Pararhizobium capsulatum DSM 1112: one gene and its partner. The protein of the gene in region 1 interacts with the protein of each later gene in a pairwise test. Links are inferred from orthologs where the notes say so. Each region holds a gene or a part of one and is shown in the gene's direction. Other genes may lie near its edges. The genes, in order: QO002_RS15305 and mtgA.

Region 1 (4,874 bases):
CGGCAACTTTCGCACCAGTTGGAAAACCTATGGTCGCTGCCAGCGAAGAAGAGGCGTTGCGCAATCCGCGTGCCCGCTCCGCGAAGATGCGGGTTGGACTTCGCACGGAAGCCCCTCCCGAGGCCGATGATGTGTCCATCTTCGATTTGCCGAACCTTGCAAGCCTTGGAAAGATGGGGGCCTGAGACATGTTGCGTACCTTGGACATTGTCCTGATCGTCGTCATGACGGCAGCTGCCACGGTCACCTATACGATCAAGCACCAGGCAGAAAACAAGCTTGAAGAGGTTCGCAAACTCGAAGCCGGGATCAAGCTTGAGGAAGACACGATTGACCTTCTCCGTGCCGACTGGTCGCTTCTGACCCAGCCGAGCCGGCTGGAAAAGCTTGTCGGGGTCTACCAGCAGGATCTTCAACTCGTTCAGACCGCGCCGACGCAGCTTGCTCGGCCGCAGGAGTTGCCGATGATGAAGGCCGATGTGCCGGTACCGGATGAAGTCGCCAAGGGTAAGGACGGCAAGCCTGCCGCCAAGACTGCGGCAACGCAGAAGACAGACACTATTGCAACAGGTTCGGTGGCGCGCTGATGTCCTTTTTGTCGCGTATCATGGTCGTCAAGAGCAAGGCGCATTTCTCTGCCGGTGGCAGCAATCGCCCGGGTGACCTCAATTCCTTCGTAGGCACCCGCAAGAAGAGCGGCAGTCAGGCGCGCAGCCGCGTCGCAATCATGATTGTCGGCTTCACCACGGTCTATTGCATTATCGGCGGTCGCCTCGTGCAGTATGGCCTTGTCCAACCGGACACGGTGTCGAGCATCGGTCGCGCCGATAATCTGATGGCCTCGCGACCCGATATCCTTGACCGCAACGGCGAAATTCTCGCCACGGACATCCGTACTGTTTCGCTCTATGCCGAGCCCAACAAGATTGTTGATGCCGACGAAGCGGTGGAGCAGCTGTCGACCGTTCTGCCTAACCTCAACGTGGCTGATATCTACAACAAGCTGAAATCCCCCTCACGATTCCAGTGGCTGCGCCGCCAGCTGACGCCGAAGCAGCAGAGCGAAATCCTGGCGCTTGGTATTCCCGGCATCGGCTTCCGTCCTGAAAAGCGGCGCTTCTATCCGGGCGGCACCACGGCCGCCCACGTTGTCGGTCACGTCAATGTCGACAATCGCGGCATCGCCGGAATGGAACGGTACATCGACAATCAGGGTCTTGCTGACCTTGCGGCGATCGGCATGACCAGCGACGCCAAGCTGGAGCCCGTGAAGCTCTCCATCGATCTGCGCGTCCAGAACATCGTTCGCGATTCCGTGCTGCAGGCGATGATCGAATATCAGGCGATCGCCGCAGGCGCCGTCGTCATGGACGTTCATACCGGCGAGATCCTTGGCATGGCTTCCGTGCCGGACTACGACCCGAACAATCCCGCAGGCGGTGCCCAGGATGGCTGGATGAACCGCATGTCGAACGGTACGTTCGAAATGGGCTCGACCTTCAAGTCGTTCACGACCGCCATGGCGCTCGATTCCGGCAAGGTTACGCTCAAGGATACGTTCGACGCACGTTTCCCGATTCGCATCGGCGGCTTCACCATCAAGGACTTCCACGGTAAGCACCGCGTTCTGAGCGTGCCGGAAATCTTCCAGTATTCGTCCAACATCGGCACGGCCAAGATGGCCGATCTCGTCGGAATCGATGCTCATAAGGAATTTTTGACCAGGATGGGTCTGCTCTCGAAGATGCAGACCGAGCTGCCGGAAGTGAAAATGCCGAGCCAGCCGCGCGTCTGGAAGAAGATCAACTCGATCACCATCTCCTTCGGCCATGGCGTCTCCACCACCCCGCTGCAGACCGCGGTTGCCGGTGCAGCGCTCATGAATGGCGGCAAGCTGATCGAGCCGACCTTCCTGCCGCGCACCGTCGAACAGGCTGATGCCATTGCCATTCGGGTGATCAAAAAGAGCACCAGCGACGACATGCGCTATCTGTTCCGCTACAACGCTATTTACGGCTCGGGTAAGAACGCACTCGTGCCTGGCTACAATGTCGGCGGCAAGACAGGTACAGCTGACAAGGTCGTTAACGGCCGCTATTCCCATGACCTCAACTTCAACGCCTTCCTCGCGGGCTTCCCGATCGACAATCCGCAATATGTCGTTTTGTCCTTCATTGATGCGCCGAAGACGGGCGAAAAGGGCATCCGTACGGCCGCCGGCAACGCGGCTCCGATCGTGCGCAACATCATCAGCCGTTCGGCCCCGCTTTTAGGTGTGGAGCCCAAGTTCGGGCAGGATGGTTCTGCCTTGCTGGTGTCTTATTGACCGTGGAATGACAATCCGAGGGATTCGCCAGGGGGCGCGTCGATTTGTTTGAAAGTGCATCCATGAAGCTCAATGACCTCCTTGGAAAGGATTTCCCCGAGATCGCCGCGCAGCTTGAGGGGCGCGGTGATATTGATATTACCGGCATTACCGCAGATAGCCGCAAGGTCGAGCCGGGCTCGCTCTTCGTTGCCCTTTCCGGCAGCAAGGCCGATGGGGCTTCCTTTATTGCGGATGCGATTTCCAAGGGTGCCGCGGCGGTGGTTTCCGGGCATGTTTCGGCGTCTGGTGCGGCCGTTCCTGTCCTTGAGGCTTCGACACCCCGTCGTGCATTGGCGCTTTCCGCCGCGCGCTTCTACGGCCGCCAGCCGGAAACCATGGTTGCCGTGACCGGCACCGCCGGCAAGACCTCCGTTGCTTCTTTCACTCGCCAGATCTGGGCGCATGCGGGCTATGAGGCCGCGATGATCGGCACGACCGGCGTTATCGCGCCGGGCCGTACGGAATACGGCTCGCTGACGACCCCGGATCCGGTTTCCCTTCACAAGCTCCTGGCCGAACTTGCTTATGAGGGCGTGACCCATGCGGCGATGGAAGCTTCCAGCCATGGTCTCGACCAGTCGCGCCTCGACGGCGTGAAGCTTGCTGCGGCTGGCTTCACCAATCTCGGCCGCGACCATATGGATTATCATCCAACCGTTGAAGATTACATGGCCGCCAAGATGCGCCTCTTCGACACGCTGATGCCGAAAGGCTCCCCCGCCGTGATCTTTGCTGATGGCGAATGGTCCGCGAAGGCGATCGAAGCGGCGGCGAAGGCAGGACAGGATGTCCGCACCGTCGGTCGCAAGGGTGACTTCCTGACGCTGAAGCGCGTCGAGCATTTCCGTCACAAGCAGATTGCCGAAGTTCACGTCGGGGACGAAATCTTCGAAGTCCACCTGCCACTTGCCGGTGATTTCCAGATTTCCAATGCGCTGGTGGCTGCGGGTCTTGCCATCTCCACTGGCGTTTCCGCCAAGGTCGCAATGGCGGCCCTCGACAGACTGACGGGCGCCTCCGGTCGTCTTGAACTCGTCGGTCATACGCCTGACGGCGCGCTTGCCTATGTTGATTATGCCCATAAGCCCGATGCTCTCGAAAACGTGCTGACGTCCGTTCGGCCCTTCACCACCGGCCGCGTCATCGTCGTCTTTGGTTGCGGTGGTGACCGCGACAAAGGCAAGCGGCCGATCATGGGCGAGATCGCCACGCGGTTAGCGGACGTGGTGATCGTCACCGATGACAATCCGCGCTCCGAGGTTCCGGCCGTCATCCGCAGCGAGATCATGGCGGCCGCCTGGGGTGCAACAGAGATCGGCGATCGTGCTGAAGCAATCACGGCTGCTGTCGCCATGCTGAAATCCGGTGATACGCTGATCGTTGCCGGCAAGGGCCATGAGGAAGGCCAGACGGTAGGCACCGTCACATTGCCTTTCTCGGACCATGCCGAGCTGAGAAAGTCTCTTGAGACAGACGCGGGAGGTCGATGATTTGAGCTTTCTTTGGACCACTGCCGATCTTCTTGCCGCCATGCAGGGTCGCCCGCTGGGCAACCTGCCGGAAGGCATCAACGGAATCTCGATCGACAGCCGCTCCCTTGGTAAGGGAGAGGCCTTCTTCGCCATCAAGGGCGATCGTGTCGACGGGCATGACTATGCCGGCGTTGCGATCGCCAATGGCGCGGCATTGCTGGTCGTCAGCGAAGGCAAGCTTCCGGCGCTGGGGCGACTGATCGCACCGATGGTTGTCGTGGACGATGTATTGGAAGCAATGATCCGTCTCGGCTGCGCCGCCCGCGATCGTAGTGCGGCCAAGATCATCGCGGTGACCGGCTCCGTCGGCAAGACGACGACCAAGGAGATGCTGCGCCATGTGCTCCTGCCGCAGGGCAGGGTTCATGCCTCTGTCGCCTCGTTCAACAATCACTGGGGCGTGCCGTTGACGCTTGCCCGCATGCCGGAGGCGACCGATTTCGGCATCTTTGAAATCGGTATGAACCATGCCGACGAGATCCGACCGTTGGTGAAGATGGTGCGCCCGCATGTGGCCATCATCACCACCGTTGCCGCTGCCCATCTCGGTAATTTCAAGGACTTAGCCGAGATCGCTGCTGCGAAGGCGGAGATCATGGAAGGCCTGGTCAGTGGTGGCCATGTTATTCTCAACCGCGACAACGACCAGTACGCTTTCCTTGAAAGGCAGGCCAACGACCTGGGTGTTGCCCATATCCACAGCTTCGGCGCCAATCCGCGCTCGGATTTCCGGCTGGTGGAGTTTGCTGGTGGCTCGGAAAGCAGTGTGCTCTGGGCTGGCATTGAGGGTCGCACCCTGGAAATCCCGATCGGAGCACCCGGCCGCCACATCGCCGAAAACGCACTCGCTGTCCTTGGTGCTGCGAGCCTTGTCGGCGCCGATCTCGATAAGGCGGCCGCGTCGCTGTTCACGCTGGTGCCTGAGAAAGGCCGTGGCGAACGCCATCGGCTGGCGGTCGATGGCGGAAGCTTTG
Region 2 (16,862 bases), 2.9 Mb from region 1 along the record:
AGCGCTGACGTTGCCTCGTCAAGGACAAGGATCGGCGCGTTCTTGAGGATGGCGCGAGCAATGGCGATGCGCTGGCGTTCGCCGCCCGAGAGACGATTGCCGCGTTCGCCGACATGGGTATCGTAGCCGCCCTGGCGGCCTTCGATGAAGTCGGCAGCGGCAGCGGCTTCCGCGGCACGGATGACGTCGTCATGGGACGCGTCTTCGCGACCAAGCTTGATGTTGTCGCAGATCGAGCGGTTGAGCAGACCGGCGTCCTGGAACACGGTGGCGATCGAGCGGCGCAGCGACTTACGGGTCACCGTCGAGATATCGACACCATCGACCAGGATCTTGCCGGCGGCGGGTTCGTGTACCCGCTGCAACAGGTTGACCAGGGTCGTCTTGCCCGCGCCGGTCGGGCCGACGATAGCAATGGTCTGGCCGGCCTTGGCCGTGAACGAGACGTTATGCAAGCCCTCGTTCGAGTTCGCGAAATTGAAGGAGATGTTACGGAACTCAACCTCGCCCTTCACATGGTTCAGTTCGCCGGCATCGGCTGCTTCTTCACGTTCGCGCACCGAATCTTCCAGGACGAAGAAGTCTTCCAGCTTGGCGCGGGCTTCGAAGATCTGCGTCACAAAGGCCTTCATCTGGTCGAGGCGACCGATCAGCAGGCCGGCAAAGCCGATGAAGGCAATGACGTCGCCGATGCCGAGCTCGCCCCGTTGGACAAGGACCGTGCCGATGACGAGGATTGTCATCATCGAGATGGTGGAGGCCATGCGGTTCAGCGCGCTGGCGAGCGCCCACCAGTCGAGAACCGGCAGCTGGGCGGAAATCAGCTTGTTCGTGAACTCCTTGAGCGCGCGGGTCTCCGCTTCGATGCGGTTGTAGCTGTGCACGACCGAAACGTTGCTGATCGAGTCGGAAACATGGGAGAATACGGTGTGGTAATGGTCTTCTACTGCGGCCTGGCCTTCCTTGGTCTTGCTCATCACGACCTTGCCGATGATGACGTAGAGGATACCGAGAACGAGAAGGACTGCAGAGAGGCGCAGATCCATGGCCATGGCCGTCGGGACCAGCAATATAAGTGCGACGGCCGTCGCCAAGTGCTGGCGCATGAATTCGAGCCACAGGCCGAACAGCGTCTCACAGGCACGCAGCAACGTATGAAGAGCGTTGGACGTGCCACGCTGGCTATGCCACGATAGCGGCATCGCGATGATCCGGCCAAAGGCCTCTGTGATCAGCGTCGAGCGACGGGTATGGGCAAGCCTGTCGGCCTCACGGGCGACAAGAACAAAAGCGATGGTGTTGAAAACGCCGAGACCGGCCCAGAGGAGCAGCATCGAGGAAACGCCCTGCTTGGACGAGATAGCATCGATGATACGGCCAAACAGGACAGGTTCGGCAATGGTGATCGCTGCCAGCACGATATTGGCCAGCACGATCGCTGAAACGCGAAATTTATGAACGCTGAGATACTGAAGCGCTCTTGCATAGACCTGAAACAATGACACGGTCTCAATTCCTTGTTGCCAACTGTCGGGTGCAGCGCTCATCTGTCCTTGCGCTGCCGGGAGATCGACCATTCCCGTCCCTGCCCAAGCGGTTGCGCATGGACGTTTTGGAACACGGTGGCGAAATCTCCCTATTCATTCCATCAGCAGGGTCGGTTAAACAGTTCCGGTGTGCAGACAAAACAAACTTCGGTTCTAGCCCGGCAAAGGCCGCAGCAGGATTTCCATAGTTTGCTATTGTTTCTCTCTTGCAGTGACCTGCAGGACCCGTTTATGCCGTACCTTGACTTAACGTTGGAGATTATCGCGGCTGCAACATGAATGAGTGCTGAACGATCTATTCATGCTGCGCTGCGGGAGACGTGCCGGGCGTGAAATCCATGGACCCAAAGGAATTTCGGATGAATGTGGCATTGCTGGTAAACTTTCTCGGCCTCATCGACGAGATGAAAACCAGAGGCGAAATCGTCAAGGAGTTCGAGCGTGTTCTCGACCTCTACGGTTTTGACTACTACGGCATCGTGCGGCAGCCCAAGCCGAATGAAGACCCGCTCAGCCTGCTGCTCGCAGGCCGCTGGCCCGAAGGCTGGCCGCAGATCTACATCAAGAAGAAATACGTCATCATCGACCCGACGATCCGCTATCTGGGTCATGCCCAGAGGGGTTTCCGCTGGCGTGACACCGTTGTTGCCTTCCGCTCGGATCCGCACCGCAAGCGCATGGAGCGCATGATGATCGAAGCCCGGGGGCATGGTCTTCATGATGGCTATATTTTCCCTGTCCACGGACGCCGCGGCCTTCTCGGCAACATGACGATCGGCGGACGCGTGGTCGATCTGGCTCCCGTCGAGATGAACCTGTTCGATGCGATCGCCAAGAAAATGTTCTGGCGGCTTCTCGAATTGACGGATCCCGCAGTGTCGGAGGAGCTGATATCGAGCGTCGAAGTTCAGATGACGCGGCGCGAGATGGAAGCGCTCAACTATCTGGCCGACGGCATGACCTCTAATGAGATCAGCAAGGTGCTCAACATCTCCAACCATACTGTCGACTGGTACATGAATGGCATTCAGGAAAAGCTGAAGGCGAAGAACCGGCATCACGTCGTTGCATTGTCCTTCCGACTGGGCCTGATCAGCTGATGTAAATTGTCGTGCGACAGGGATTTTTGCCTATCGGAAACAGATGTCATGCCCCTGTCACGAGAATCGTATCGTCGTTGGAAACGGAAATTGAACTTCCTCAAATGAAACGCTAATACTGTATTTCGCGGTGCAGCATTTTTATGTTTCAAGTCTTGAGGAGTCCGACTTGCCCATTTCCAAAATCCTTGTCGCCAACCGGTCCGAAATTGCTATTCGCGTGTTTCGCGCGGCAAACGAACTGGGGATCAAAACGGTTGCGATCTGGGCGGAGGAGGACAAGCTCGCGCTGCATCGTTTCAAGGCGGACGAGAGCTACCAGATCGGCCGCGGACCGCATCTGGCTCGCGATCTCGGACCCATCGAGAGCTATCTTTCGATCGAAGAAGTGATCCGCGTCGCCAAGCTTTCGGGCGCTGATGCCATTCATCCAGGCTACGGCCTTCTGTCGGAAAGCCCCGAATTCGTCGATGCCTGTCATGAAGCGGGCATCATTTTCATCGGCCCAAAGGGCGACACGATGCGGCGCCTCGGCAACAAGGTCGCGGCCCGCAATCTTGCCATCGAGATCGGTGTGCCGGTCGTGCCCGCAACCGAGCCGCTGCCGGACGACGAAGCTGAAATTCGCCGCCTTGCCGACCAGATCGGCTATCCGGTCATGCTCAAGGCCTCCTGGGGTGGTGGCGGACGCGGCATGCGCGCCATACGCGACCCGAAGGATCTGATCCGTGAAGTGACCGAGGCCAAGCGCGAGGCGATGGCCGCGTTCGGCAAGGACGAGGTCTATCTCGAAAAGCTGGTCGAGCGCGCCCGTCACGTCGAAAGCCAGGTGCTCGGCGATACCCATGGCAACGTTGTGCACCTGTTCGAGCGCGATTGCTCGGTCCAGCGCCGCAACCAGAAGGTCGTGGAGCGTGCACCGGCCCCCTATCTGACGGAGGAACAGCGTCAGGAACTGGCCGGATATTCAACCCGCATTGCCAAGGCGACCAACTATATCGGCGCCGGTACGGTCGAATATCTGATGGATATGGACTCAGGAAAGTTCTACTTCATTGAGGTCAATCCACGTATCCAGGTCGAGCACACGGTCACCGAAGTGGTGACCGGCATCGATATCGTCAAGGCGCAGATCCACATCCTCGAAGGAGCTGCGATCGGCACGCCGGAATCCGGTGTTCCGAAACAGGAAGACATCCGTCTTAACGGGCATGCCCTGCAGTGCCGCATCACAACGGAAGATCCCGAGCAGAATTTCATTCCCGACTACGGCCGCATCACCGGTTATCGTTCGGCTTCGGGCTTCGGCATTCGGCTCGACGGCGGAACGGCCTATCCGGGCGCGGTCATCACCCGCTTCTACGATCCGCTGCTCGTGAAGGTCACTGCCTGGTCGCCGAATCCACAGGAAACGATTGCCCGCATGGACCGCGCGCTGCGCGAATTCCGTATCCGTGGTGTTGCGACCAACCTGACGTTCCTGGAAGCGATCATTTCGCATCCGAAGTTCCGCGATAACAGCTACACCACCCGCTTCATCGATACGACGCCGGAGCTGTTCCAGCAGGTCAAGCGCCAGGACCGCGCCACCAAGCTGCTCACCTATCTCGCCGACGTCACGGTCAACGGCCATCCGGAAGCCAAGGGCCGGCCGAAGCCGAGCGCGGACGCGGCAAAGCCGATCGTGCCGTATATCGATGCGCCGGTACCGCCCGGCACGAAGCAGAAGCTCGACGAACTCGGCCCGAAGAAATTCGGCGAATGGGTGCGCGCAGAAAAGCGTGTACTGATGACCGACACGACGATGCGTGATGGCCACCAGTCGCTGCTCGCAACGCGCGTGCGCACCTATGACATCGCCCGCATCGCCAGCACCTACGCCAAGGCGCTCCCGAACCTGTTCTCGCTCGAATGCTGGGGCGGCGCGACCTTCGACGTCTCCATGCGCTTCCTGACGGAAGACCCGTGGGAACGTCTGGCCAAGGTGCGCGAAGATGCGCCGAACCTTCTTCTGCAGATGCTGCTGCGCGGCGCCAACGGCGTCGGCTACAAGAACTATCCCGACAATATCGTGAAGTATTTCGTCCGCCAGGCGGCCAAGGGCGGCATCGATGTCTTCCGCGTCTTCGACTGCCTGAACTGGGTCGATAACATGCGGGTATCGATGGATGCCGTCGTTGAAGAGAACAAGATCTGTGAAGCAGCGATCTGCTACACTGGCGACATCCTGAATTCCGCCCGCCCGAAATACGACCTGAAATATTACGCCTCGCTCGCTGCCGATCTTGAAAAGGCCGGCGCGCATATGATCGCGCTGAAGGACATGGCCGGTCTTCTGAAGCCGGCCGCTGCGAAGATGCTGTTCAAGGCGCTACGCGAGGCTACCGATCTGCCGATCCATTTCCACACGCACGATACCTCGGGCATTGCGGCTGCGACCGTGCTCGCCGCCGTCGATGCCGGCGTCGATGTGGTCGATGCGGCGATGGACGCCTTCTCCGGCAATACCTCGCAGCCGTGCCTTGGTTCGATCGTCGAGGCGCTCAAGGGCTCCGAGCGTGATCCCGGTCTGGATCCGGAATGGATTCGTCGCATTTCCTTCTATTGGGAAGCCGTGCGTAACCAGTATGCCGCCTTCGAGAGCGACCTCAAGGGACCGGCGTCGGAAGTCTACCTGCATGAAATGCCGGGCGGCCAGTTCACCAACCTCAAGGAACAGGCGCGCTCGCTCGGTCTAGAGACCCGCTGGCACCAGGTGGCGCAGGCCTATGCCGATGCCAACCAGATGTTTGGCGATATCGTCAAGGTGACGCCGTCCTCCAAGGTTGTAGGCGACATGGCGCTGATGATGGTTTCCCAGGATCTGACGGTTGCTGATGTCGTCAATCCGGCCAAGGATGTTTCCTTCCCGGAATCGGTCGTCTCGATGCTGAAGGGTGATCTCGGTCAGCCTCCGGGCGGATGGCCGGAAGCGCTGCAGAAGAAGGCGCTGAAGGGTGAGGAGCCCTATACGGCCGTGCCCGGATCGCTTCTTCCGCCGGCCGATCTCGATGCGGAACGCAAGGCGGTTGAGACGAAGCTGGAGCGTGAGGTGTCGGATTTCGAGTTTGCTTCCTACCTTATGTATCCGAAGGTGTTCACTGACTATGCATTGGCAGCCGAAACCTATGGTCCGGTCTCTGTTTTGCCGACGCCTGCCTATTTCTACGGGCTTTCGGCTGGCGAAGAGCTCTCGCCGGGCCTGGAGAAGGGTGTCTCGCTCGTCATCCTGCACCAGGCTACGAGCGAGCCGGACGAGCAGGCGATGGTCAAAGTGTTCTTCGAGCTCAACGGCCAGCCGCGTCTGATCAAGGTGCCGGATCGCAACCGGGCTGCATCGAGTGCCGCGCGACGCAAGGCCGATATCACCAATGTCGCCCATCTCGGCGCGCCGATGCCGGGCGTCATCTCGACAGTTGCCGTCTCGGCGGGCCAGTCGGTCAAGGCCGGCGATGTTCTGCTTTCCATCGAAGCGATGAAGATGGAAACGGCGCTGCATGCGGAAAAGGACGGCACGATCGCCGAAGTCCTCGTCCGGACCGGCGACCAGATTGATGCCAAGGATCTGCTGATCGTCTATGGCGCCTGATTGAGCTTTCCGGAGACGGGCTTCCTGTTTCTGGCACCATGAAATAAAGAAAGGCTGCAGGGTCAAACCGCCTCGGAGCCTTTTTGCTTCCCCTCACTTTGTGCGCTGGCCTATGGTTCCCGCCAAAGGCGACCCGATCGCCATATTCAACAAAGGGAACAGGAATGCGCAGCAGCAAGGTGGTGCATGTGATTGGCGTTCACGCCGAAGGTGAAGTGGGTGACGTCATCGTCGGTGGCGTGTTGCCTCCGCCCGGAGAAACCCTCTGGGCCCAGTCCCGCTACATCGCCCAGGATGAAACGCTACGCAACTTCGTGCTCAACGAGCCCCGTGGCGGTGTCTTTCGCCATGTGAACCTGCTGGTGCCGCCGAAGGATCCACGCGCCCAGATGGGCTTCATCATCATGGAACCGGCCGATACGCCGCCCATGTCCGGCTCCAATTCGATCTGCGTTTCCACAGTCCTGCTCGATAGCGGCATCATTCCGATGCAGGAGCCGATCACCGAGATGATCCTGGAAGCGCCCGGTGGCATCATCGATGTCAGGGCCGAGTGCGCTAATGGCAAGGCAGAGCGTATCCATGTCCGAAACGTCGCATCCTTCCCCGCAAAGCTCGATGCAGTGATCGAGGTCGAGGGTATAGGAACGCTGACGGTCGATACCGCCTATGGCGGTGACAGTTTTGTCATCGTCGACGCGAATCGGCTGGGATTTTCGCTCGCGCCGGATGAGGCGCGGGATCTTGCTGTCACAGGCATGCGCATCACGGCGGCTGCGAACGAGCAGCTTGGCTTCGTCCATCCTGCCAATCCCGACTGGGACCATATCTCGTTCTGCCAGATCGCGGCACCTGTTGTCAGGGAAAATGGCGTGCTAACCGGCCGCAATGCCGTCGCCATCCGCCCCGGCAAGATCGACCGTTCGCCAACGGGCACCGGCTGCTCGGCGCGGCTCGCCGTCATGCACGCCCGCGGCCAGATCGGTCTCGGCGAAACCTTTGTCGGCCGCTCGATCATTGGTTCGGAGTTTCATTGCCATATCGAATCGACAACGGACGTCGCTGGCGTTCGGGCCATCCGCCCGGTGATTTCGGGGCGGGCATGGGTTACGCACACGTCGCAGCTGATGCTCGACCCGACCGATCCGTGGCAGCAGGGCTACCGACTCTCGGATACGTGGCCGAACATCGGCTGAAGCGTCGTGATACCGCGTCAGATGTCGTAGCTGTGGCCAGCGCTCAACGAGGAAATAAACTTCTTGGTTCGCTCCCGCTCCGGTGTCTGGAAGATTGCCTTCGGCGCGCCGCTTTCGACGATCAGGCCACCATCCAGGAACAGCACCTGATCGGCGACGCGCGAGGCGAGCCGCAGGTCATGGGTGGCCATGATCATCGTCGTGCCTTCGCGGGCAAGCCGGCTCAGAACTTCCACGACCTCTTCGGCGAGCTCCGGGTCAAGCGCTGAGGTCGGCTCGTCGCAGAGCAGCACGCGCGGGGATGGAGCAAGAGCACGGGCGATTGCCACGCGCTGCTGCTGACCGCCGGAGAGCGTTGCTGGCCATGCATCCGCCTTGTGCTCCATGCCGACCTTCTGCAAAAGCTCCAGCGCACGGGCGCGGGCCTTGTCCTTCGGCCATTTCAGCACGGTCACCAGACCTTCCATGACGTTTTCAATCGCCGTCTGGTGCGGGAAAAGCTGGAAATTCTGGAACACCATGCCGGTCTGGCGGCGCAGGCGCTGGATCGCGTCCCAGCCGGTCTTCTTGCCGGGTGAAAACTGGATGGTTTCCTCACCCAGGCGGATTGTGCCGGATGTCGGCGTTTCCAGCAGGTTGATACAACGGAGCATGGTGCTTTTGCCACCGCCGGAGGGGCCAACAAGCGCCGTCACCGTGCCTTCGGCGATGGCAACGCTGATATCCTTCAGGACGACATTGTCGCCAAAGCGTTTTTCAATATGGGAAAGCTCGATCATGTGCGTGCCTCCAGGAAGCCGCCATAGCGGGCGAAGCGCTTTTCAAGCCGCACCTGCAAAGTCGAAAGGACCGAGCTCAAAGCCAGATAGATCAGCGCGGCCTCGATATAGAGGATCAGCGGCTCGTAGGTGGTGGCGACGATACGCTGGGCGGTCTGGAAAAGCTCGGGCACCGTGATTGCGGCGGCAAGAGAGGTGTCCTTCACCAGAGAGATGAAAGTGTTGGAGAGCGGCGGCACGGCAACGCGGGCCGCCTGCGGCAGGATCGTTCGCCGCATCGCCTGGCTCCAGCTCATACCGATCGAATAGGCTGCCTCCCACTGCCCGCGCGGGACAGAGGAGATGACGGCACGAATGATCTCGGAGGTGTAGGCGCCGATATTCAGGGTGAAACCGATCAACGCTGCCGGAAAGGCATCGAGCAGGATGCCGAGACTGGGAAGTCCGTAGAAGATCACGAAGAGCTGAACCAGCAGCGGCGTGCCACGGATCACCCAGACATAGAAGCGGGCAACAGCCACCAACGGCTTTGGCCCGAACAGCCGGACGACCGCGGTGATGAGGCCAAGCGCAAGCCCGAGCGCGAAGGACAGGAGGGTCAGCGGTATGGTGAAGATGAGGCCCGCCCAGAGGAGGGGCTGGAGCGAATCCAGCATGAGTTGAAGCCAGGCGGGCAAGGACAGGTCCTTTCAAACGAAACGATCCGCTCGGAGGCCGAGCGGATCAGACTATAGCGAAGGGCAAGGAGCGGTGAAACCGGAAGGATTGACCGCAGATAGCGATTACTTCGAGACGTCTGCGCCGAAATACTTCTGCGAAATCGCGTCGTAGGTGCCGTCGGCCTTGATGTCGGCAAGCGCCTTGTTGATCGCCTCCAGAAGCTCCGGCTCGCCCTTGCGGATGATGATACCGGAATGATCGGCGTCGGCCTGCTCGGCGGCGATCTTCACCGGTGCATCCGGCTTGTGCTTCTTGAAGTCGAGGAAGGAGAGGCTGTCGTTGATGGTTGCATCGGCGCGACCGGTTAGAACGAGCTGGATGGACTGGTCGAAGCCATCGGTGCCGACGAGTTCGGCGCCCGAAGCCTGGGCGAGCTTGCCGAAGTTGCTGGTCAGCGACTGTGCCGCCTTCTTGCCCTTCAGGTCTTCAAAAGCCTTGATGCTGTCGTCGTCAGCCTTGATGATCAGCACGGCCTTGGAGGCGATGTAGGGTTCGGAGAAGTCATACTTCTGCTGGCGCTCTTCGGTGATACCCACCTGGTTGATGACCGTGTCGTAACGGTTGGCGTCGAGGCCGGCGATAAGGCCGTCCCACTTGCCTTCCAGGAACTCGGCCTTGACGCCCAGCTTCTTGGCAACGGCTTCGCCGATTTCGACATCAAAGCCGACGAGCGCGCCGGAGGTGTCATGGAAAGTGAACGGCGCGTAGGTGCCTTCGGTGCCGATCTTCAGCACGCCGGCCGACTTGACGTCATCAAGGTTGGAACCGGCATGGGCAGCGCCGGCAACTACCAGCTGGGCGAAAGCTGCGGCAGCGAGGAGGGTGTGGGTCCATTTCATGGCAATTTTTCCATTCTTCTTGTCATCCGGCCCGTCTGCCGGGATGTCGGGACAATCGCATTTTGTGACGAGGTTGAATGCGCACAAAACTTCAAGATCATCGGGAAACGGCAAAGTTTTTCTCATTTTTCACGAGCCTGAGCGGAATTTTGACCTCGCGGTCAAAAAATCAAGCGCCACGCCAGCAATTTCTGCGAAAATCCGTTGAATTCCGTAAAAATGCTGCTATGCGTGGTTTTGCGTTTTTATGCCGACTTGTGCACGATTGAGTGAATATGCAAACTGACCTTCTTCTTCGCCAGCGGCAAGCGATCATTCAGGATCGGCTGAAATCGTCCGGTCGTGTCCTTGCCGTCGATCTCGCGAAGGAATTCGGCGTCTCGGAAGATACCATCCGCCGCGACCTCCGGGAAATGGCAGCTGCGGGACTTTGCGAGCGCGTTTACGGCGGCGCCTTGCCACTTGCACCCGGCGGAACCTCCCTTGCAAAGCGCGTTGCCGAATTGACCGATCGCAAGCAGGCGCTGGCCGTTGCCGCGACGTCATTCATCCGCAGTGGCATGACCGTATTCTTCGATGCGAGCTCCACCAATCTGGCTATTGCGCAGGCTCTACCTGCCGATATCAGGCTGGTCGCGGTGACCAACACGCCACTGATTGCAGCAGCACTTCTGGACAAGATTGGCGTCGAAATCATCGTGATCGGTGGTCGGATCGACCGGCAGGTCGGCGGTGCCGTCGGGTCGGCGGCGCAGCGCGAAATCTTGGCTTTGCGGCCCGACCTTTGCATTCTCGGTGCCTGCGGCATCGATGTCGGTGCCGGCATCACCGCCTTCGATTATGAAGATGCTGCCTTCAAACGCCTCGCGGCGCAGCAGAGCGCCGCCGTTCTGGTGGCGGTAACAGCGGACAAGATCGGGACATCCGCGCCGCACGCGGTCGTTCCCGCAGATCAATGCACCACGCTGATCGTCGAAGACGGAGCCTCGGCTGCATCCCTTTCTGCGTTTCGCAAGATCGGCATCGATGTCGTGCTCACAAGGGATAGAAACTGATGCGGATCGGTCATGTGGCACTTTGGACACAGGACATCGAGCGTCTGTCTTCTTTCTGGGCCGAGACCTTCGGCGCCAAGATCGGCGAACGCTATGAGAGCGCAAGGCGTCAGGGATTCGTTTCGCGGTTCCTCTCGCTCGCGGACGGGCCAACGATTGAGATCATGCAAGGTCCATGGATCGACGCTGCTGGCGGCATGCCGGAACGGGCGGGCTATGCCCATATCGCGCTTTCGCTCGGCAGCCGTGGGGCTGTCGATGCCTTGGCTGCGGTGGCCGCCCGCCGCGACATTCTGGTTTCGCCGCCCCGCATGACGGGCGACGGCTTTTATGAGGCGGTCCTCACGGATCCTGACGGCAACATCATCGAAATCATGATCTAACCCGGCCGCGGCCGGAGGAGAATAGAATGGATCAACACACGAATCCAACGCCCGCCGTGCGGTCGGGCTATATGCCGAAGATCAGGCTGGCAGTCTCGCTGCTTTTCCTGATGAACGGCTTCGTCACCGGCAGCTGGGCGCCGAAAATTCCGGAATTCAAGAATACGCTTGGCATCGGCGAAAGCGTTCTCGGCCTGTTGATCCTGACATTTGGTGTGGGGTCGCTGGTGCTGATGCCCATTGCTGGCGGCTTTATCGCCAAGCTTGGCTCGCAGAAAGTGGTGAGGGTCACGGCGATCATTCTCTCGCCGCTGCTCCTGCTTCTGACGCTGGTTCCCAATGTCTGGGTGGCGATCGGCGCCATGTTCCTGCTTGGCGGCTTCGTCGGCGCCATGGACGTAGCGATGAATGCGAATGCAGTCGAAGTCGAAAAGACCATGCGCCGCGCGATCATGTCATCCTGTCATGCCTATTGGAGCCTTGGTGGCCTGATCGGTTCGGCCATCGGCGGCGTGTTCATTGCGCATTTCGGGGTCCTGCCGCATGCGATCTTCGTCACCATCGTTTGCTTCTCGGTGCTTGCAATTGCCTGGCCGATGATCCTGCATGACCAGCCGCATCCGGATACGGCCAAGGAGAGACTGCGGCTGCCGTTGACGCCACTACCCTGGCTGATCGGTCTCGTCGCATTGTTCTCGATGGTGCCGGAAGGCACGGTGCTGGATTGGGGCGCGCTTTATCTGCGCAACGAGCTCGGCGCTTCCGTTGCGCTCTCGGGCTTCGGTTTCGCCGCCTTCTCCGCGACCATGGCGATCATGCGTTTTGCCGGCGACCATGTTCGCGATCGCTTCGGCGGCGTGAAGACGCTGCGCGTCTGCACGCTGACAGCGCTCGTCGGTCTCGTCCTTGCCGGCTTGGCACCCAACGCACCGCTGGCGATCCTCGGTTTCGCGCTTGCCGGTATCGGTATCTCGAACATGGTGCCCATCGCCTTTTCGGCCGCCGGCAACATGCCGGGGCTGGCGCCGGGCATCGGGCTGTCGGTCGCGACCTTCATGGGCTATTCCGGCATGCTGTTTGCACCGTCGCTGATTGGTTTCATCGCTGAGCATACGGGCTTCGCTGTCATCTTCACGTGCGTTCCGATCCTGTTCATCGTGGTGCTGCTGCTGTCGCATCACGCAGTTCATGCCGACCGGAACGGCGGTCATTGACCTCTACGCCGGGGTGCGATGGCGGCCCGGCGACCTTTCAGCACGCTTTGTCTGTCATCAATTCGCCGTCAAGGAATGATCTTGCCGTTGACATCTGTGCTTTCGTCATCCACCTGAAAGCAAGTTGCCGATCATTTCCAAGAGGCGTTCATGTCTTCGTCCTTCGATTTCAACCCGCAGCCGCGCCGGGCTTCCATTGCCGTCGATGTCGGCGGCGTGATTGTGGGTGGCGGTGCGCCGGTGGTCGTCCAGTCGATGACCAATACTGATACCGCCGATATCGACGGAACGGTGGCGCAGGTCGCCGCCCTGCATCGCGCCGGCTCAGAGATGGTGCGTATCACCGTAGATCGCGACGAGAGTGCGGCAGCAGTACCGAAAATTCGCGAGCGGCTTGAGCGGCTTGGTCTCGATGTGCCGCTGATCGGCGATTTCCATTATATCGGCCACAAGCTGCTGGCCGATCATCCGGCTTGTGCCGAGGCGCTGGCTAAGTATCGCATCAATCCGGGCAATGTCGGCTTCAAGGCAAAGAAGGACAAGCAGTTCGCTGAGATCATCGAGCAGGCGATCCGGTTCGACAAGCCGGTGCGCATCGGCGTCAACTGGGGCTCTCTCGATCAGGAACTGCTGACCCGGCTGATGGACGATAATCAGGCCAAGGGTTTTCCGCTGACGGCACAGCAGGTCATGCGCGAGACGATCGTGCAATCGGCCCTGATTTCCGCCGAGCTTGCCGAAGAGATTGGCCTGCCGCGCAACCGTATCATTCTGTCCGCCAAGGTCAGCGCCGTGCAGGACCTGATTGCCGTCTACGCGATGCTGTCGGCCCGCTCGAACCATGCTCTGCACCTTGGCCTGACTGAAGCCGGCATGGGCTCGAAGGGCATCGTCGCGTCTTCCGCCCCGCTCGGTATCCTCATGCAACAGGGGATCGGCGACACAATCCGCATTTCGCTGACGCCGGAGCCCGGTGGCGATCGCACCCGCGAGGTGCAAGTGGCGCAGGAGCTGCTGCAGGTCATGGGTTTCCGCCAGTTCATTCCTGTCGTCGCCGCCTGTCCCGGCTGCGGCCGCACGACATCCACGGTCTTCCAGGAACTGGCCCAGAAGATCCAGGACGATATCCGCAAGAACATGCCGGTCTGGCGCGAGAAATATCCGGGCGTCGAGGCACTTAAGGTTGCCGTCATGGGTTGCATCGTCAACGGTCCGGGCGAAAGCAAGCATGCCGATATCGGCATTTCGCTTCCCGGCACCGGCGAGCTGCCGGCCGCGCCCGTCTATATCGACGGCAAGAAGGCGATGACCATTCGCGGCACGAACATCGCCGGCGATTTCGAGCGGTTGGTGTCCGATTACATCGAGAAGCGCTTCGGTCAGGGGCAGGCCGCCGCCGAGTAACGGCAATTGTTGCCCGTCAGTGGGTTCGTCGTGCGACGAAGCGTGCCGCCTCGATCAGGACCTTTGCCTTTTCGCCGTAAGGCGCGACCAGCGCGCCGGCTTCCGCGACCAGCCGGGAGAGCGTCTCTTCGGCCCAGTCCATGCCGTACAGCGCCACCAGGGTTCCCTTGCCGCGATCCTTGTCCTTGCCGGTCGTCTTGCCCATGGTCTCGGTATCGGCGGTCAGGTCGAGAAGATCGTCAGCGAGCTGGAAGGCAAGGCCGGTCTTCTCGCCGTAACGGCGCAGGAGCTGGCGCTCTTCCGGGTTGCTGCCGGCGATGATCGCACCGGCTTCGCAGGCAAAGCGGATCAGTGCGCCGGTCTTCATCGCCTGCAATGTCACGATGCCTGCCTCGTCCGGTGAGGAGACTTCGGCGGCAAGATCGAGTGCCTGCCCACCGGCCATGCCGCCGATGCCGGAGGCGCGGGCTAGCGCAAGGATGAGCGCCGTCTTGGCTGTATCCGGTAGGTGGGTTTCCGGCGCTGCGATGATATCGAAGGCGAGTGTCAGCAGGCTGTCGCCGGCAAGGATGGCATTGGCCTCGCCATAGGCGATATGCACGGTCGGCTGGCCGCGGCGCAGGTCGTCGTCATCCATGGCCGGCAGGTCATCATGGATCAGCGAGTAACAATGCACGCATTCGAGTGCCGCTCCGACCCGCAGCGCTGCTTCCCGGTTGCCACCGGCGAAAGCCGCGCTTTCCATGACCAGAAAAGGGCGCAGCCGCTTGCCGCCATTGAGCACGCCGTGGCGCATGGCGTCGAGCAGGGCGGTTGGCCGCTCAATCTCGTCGCCGCGCACGGTTGGCGACAGGATATCGCGCAGGCAGCCCTCGATGGCCGCCGCGTCGCGTTTCAGGAGGGTCTCGAAGGAATGGGCGGTCTCGTTCATGGGCGGCTCTTTGGCATGGCTTTGCGTCATCGGCAACGGGATTCTGGGGCGGCTGGGGGCGGACGGTGGCTGCAGCTCAGACAAATCTGTGGCGGAAGGGGCTGGTATGGCTCTGTGGGAGAGAAAGTCGTTCAATTTCGACCTCCATTGTTTTATGAGAGGCCGTGGTAATATTGGGCGGGCGTTTGAAGGCGTGGACATCGTACCGGAGACTCGAGGCGAGGAGGACGTGTCCGATGGACGCGGCTGGGCCGTGACGCGGTTCCTGCGCCGGCGCTGGCGGCAGCTTCTCGTTACCCTCGCTGTTCTCGTCGTTCTGCCCTATGCACTGATCGTGCTCTATGCGCCGGGCTTCGTTCATCCGATCTCGACCCTGATGCTGCGCGACCTCGTATTTCTGCGCGGCTATGATCGACAATGGGTGTCGTTCGACAAGATTTCACCAAATCTTGTCCGCTCGGTCATGATGTCGGAAGACGGACAGTTCTGCATACATGGCGGCGTCGACTGGGTGCAGATGCGCGGTGTGATTGATGATGCCCTCGATGGTGAATCCACGCGCGGCGCCAGCACCATCCCCATGCAGACGGCGAAAAATCTTTTTCTCTGGAACGGTCGCTCCTTCGTGCGCAAGGCGCTGGAATTGCCGCTGGCGATGGTCGCAGATTTCATCTGGAGCAAGCAGCGGACAATGGAGCTTTATCTCAACATCGCCGAATGGGCGCCGGGCGTATACGGAGCAGAAGCCGCGGCCCAGCATCATTTCAGCGTTTCCGCAGCCAAGCTCACGCGGCGGCAGGCCGCCCTGCTTGCGGTGTCGCTTCCCAATCCCCGTGAGCGCAATGCGGGAAAGCCGGGTCGCGGCCTCAGGCGTCTGGCCGGTGTCATCGAAGGGCGCGCCAGCCGATCGGGCGATTATATCAAATGCCTTTATGAGTAGGATCAGGCCTTTTCATTGGCCTGGAGTCCGAACACTCCCTATAGGTACGGTGTCTGCAAACAGGAGGCGTACCCCGTGAACAAGCTCGTTCTCTATGTTGGTAACAAGAACTATTCTTCCTGGTCGCTGCGCCCGTGGCTCGCGCTCCAAGCCTGCGGCATACCCTTTGAGGACGTGGTAATCCCCTTCGATTTTGCCGCCGGCAATCCGAAGCTCAAGGCGGTCTCACCAACCGGTCGCGTGCCGGCGCTGCATCATGGCGATATCAGGGTCTGGGAATCGCTCGCCATTATCGAATATGCCGCCGAACTTTATCCCGAAGCCGGTCTCTGGCCGAAGGATCCGGAGGAACGGTCGCGGGCGCGCAGCTATTCCATGGAAATGCTCTCCGGTTTTCGTGCGTTGCGCAACGCCTGCCCGATGAATATTCGCCGCAAGAAGGCGGGAGTTCCATTGCAGGAAGGCGTGGCTGCGGATATCGATCGCATCGAGACCATCTGGCGCGAGGCCGTGGCGCGTTCTGGTGGCCCGTTCCTCTTCGGCGACTTCTCTGCAGCAGACGCCATGTTCGCACCGGTTGTCGTTCGCTTCGAGGTCTATGACCTCACGCGTAATCCGACGTCTCTCGAATATATGGATGCAGTCAAGACCCATCCCGCTTTCCGCACGTGGCAGGAGGCGGCTCTTGCCGAACCGTGGATCGTGCCAGAGGATGAGGTTTGATTTGGAAGGCAACCTTTCACCGGCCTTTAAAAAATGCCGGAAGGGACTGGTCAAACGCCTGTCGGGCATGTATAAGCCCGGCAAATTCCGAGATTGACGCTTGTTTTTCCCGGCCAAGGCTTGGCCGCAGAACAGCGTTTTGCCCGATAAGTGGAGTATAAAATGGCTGTACCGAAAAGAAAAACGAGCCCGTCGAAGCGCGGCATGCGCCGCTCCGCCGATGCGCTGAAGACCCCGACCTACATCGAAGACAAGAACTCCGGCGAACTTCGCCGTCCGCATCACATCGACCTGAAGACTGGCATGTATCGCGGTCGCCAGGTTCTGACACCGAAGACCAGCGCTTAAGTCGCAGTCGATCCGGTTTGATGTTCAAGGGGCTGGCTTTTGCCGGCCCTTTTTG

Evidence for each region.
Region 2: the proteins of QO002_RS15305 (region 1) and mtgA interact in binary tests that used the Escherichia coli proteins (3 or more experiments, as listed by UniProt). The link is inferred for Pararhizobium capsulatum DSM 1112 from one-to-one orthologs.

The regions. Positions count from the first base shown.
Region 1 is NZ_JAUSVF010000001.1:3,145,374-3,150,247, reverse strand. Bases 1-2,956 are described here. They hold QO002_RS15305 (peptidoglycan D,D-transpeptidase FtsI family protein), read left to right. Parts: upstream 1-586; coding sequence 587-2,326; downstream 2,327-2,956. Other genes in these bases: QO002_RS15300 (UDP-N-acetylmuramoyl-L-alanyl-D-glutamate--2,6-diaminopimelate ligase), read left to right, coding at 2,389-2,956; ftsL (cell division protein FtsL), read left to right, coding at 189-587; rsmH (16S rRNA (cytosine(1402)-N(4))-methyltransferase RsmH), read left to right, coding at 1-185. In the rest of the region: more of QO002_RS15300, read left to right, coding at 2,957-3,858; QO002_RS15295 (UDP-N-acetylmuramoylalanyl-D-glutamyl-2,6-diaminopimelate--D-alanyl-D-alanine ligase), read left to right, coding at 3,860-4,874. UniProt on the Escherichia coli protein: Essential cell division protein that catalyzes cross-linking of the peptidoglycan cell wall at the division septum. Required for localization of FtsN.
Region 2 is NZ_JAUSVF010000001.1:201,680-218,541, reverse strand. What follows is about bases 14,089-16,862. They hold mtgA (monofunctional biosynthetic peptidoglycan transglycosylase), read left to right. Parts: upstream 14,089-14,989; coding sequence 14,990-15,736; downstream 15,737-16,862. Other genes in these bases: rpmF (50S ribosomal protein L32), read left to right, coding at 16,622-16,807; QO002_RS00985 (glutathione S-transferase family protein), read left to right, coding at 15,812-16,459; QO002_RS00995 (polyprenyl synthetase family protein), read right to left, coding at 14,089-14,796. Also shown: QO002_RS01050 (glucan ABC transporter ATP-binding protein/ permease), read right to left, coding at 1-1,505; QO002_RS01045 (LuxR family transcriptional regulator), read left to right, coding at 1,907-2,647; pyc (pyruvate carboxylase), read left to right, coding at 2,817-6,275; QO002_RS01035 (trans-3-hydroxy-L-proline dehydratase), read left to right, coding at 6,440-7,471; QO002_RS01030 (amino acid ABC transporter ATP-binding protein), read right to left, coding at 7,489-8,250; QO002_RS01025 (amino acid ABC transporter permease), read right to left, coding at 8,247-8,927; QO002_RS01020 (amino acid ABC transporter substrate-binding protein), read right to left, coding at 9,033-9,809; QO002_RS01015 (DeoR/GlpR family DNA-binding transcription regulator), read left to right, coding at 10,085-10,864; QO002_RS01010 (VOC family protein), read left to right, coding at 10,864-11,247; QO002_RS01005 (MFS transporter), read left to right, coding at 11,274-12,461; ispG (flavodoxin-dependent (E)-4-hydroxy-3-methylbut-2-enyl-diphosphate synthase), read left to right, coding at 12,612-13,865; more of QO002_RS00995, read right to left, coding at 13,882-14,088. UniProt on the Escherichia coli protein: Peptidoglycan polymerase that catalyzes glycan chain elongation from lipid-linked precursors. May play a role in peptidoglycan assembly during cell division in collaboration with other cell division proteins.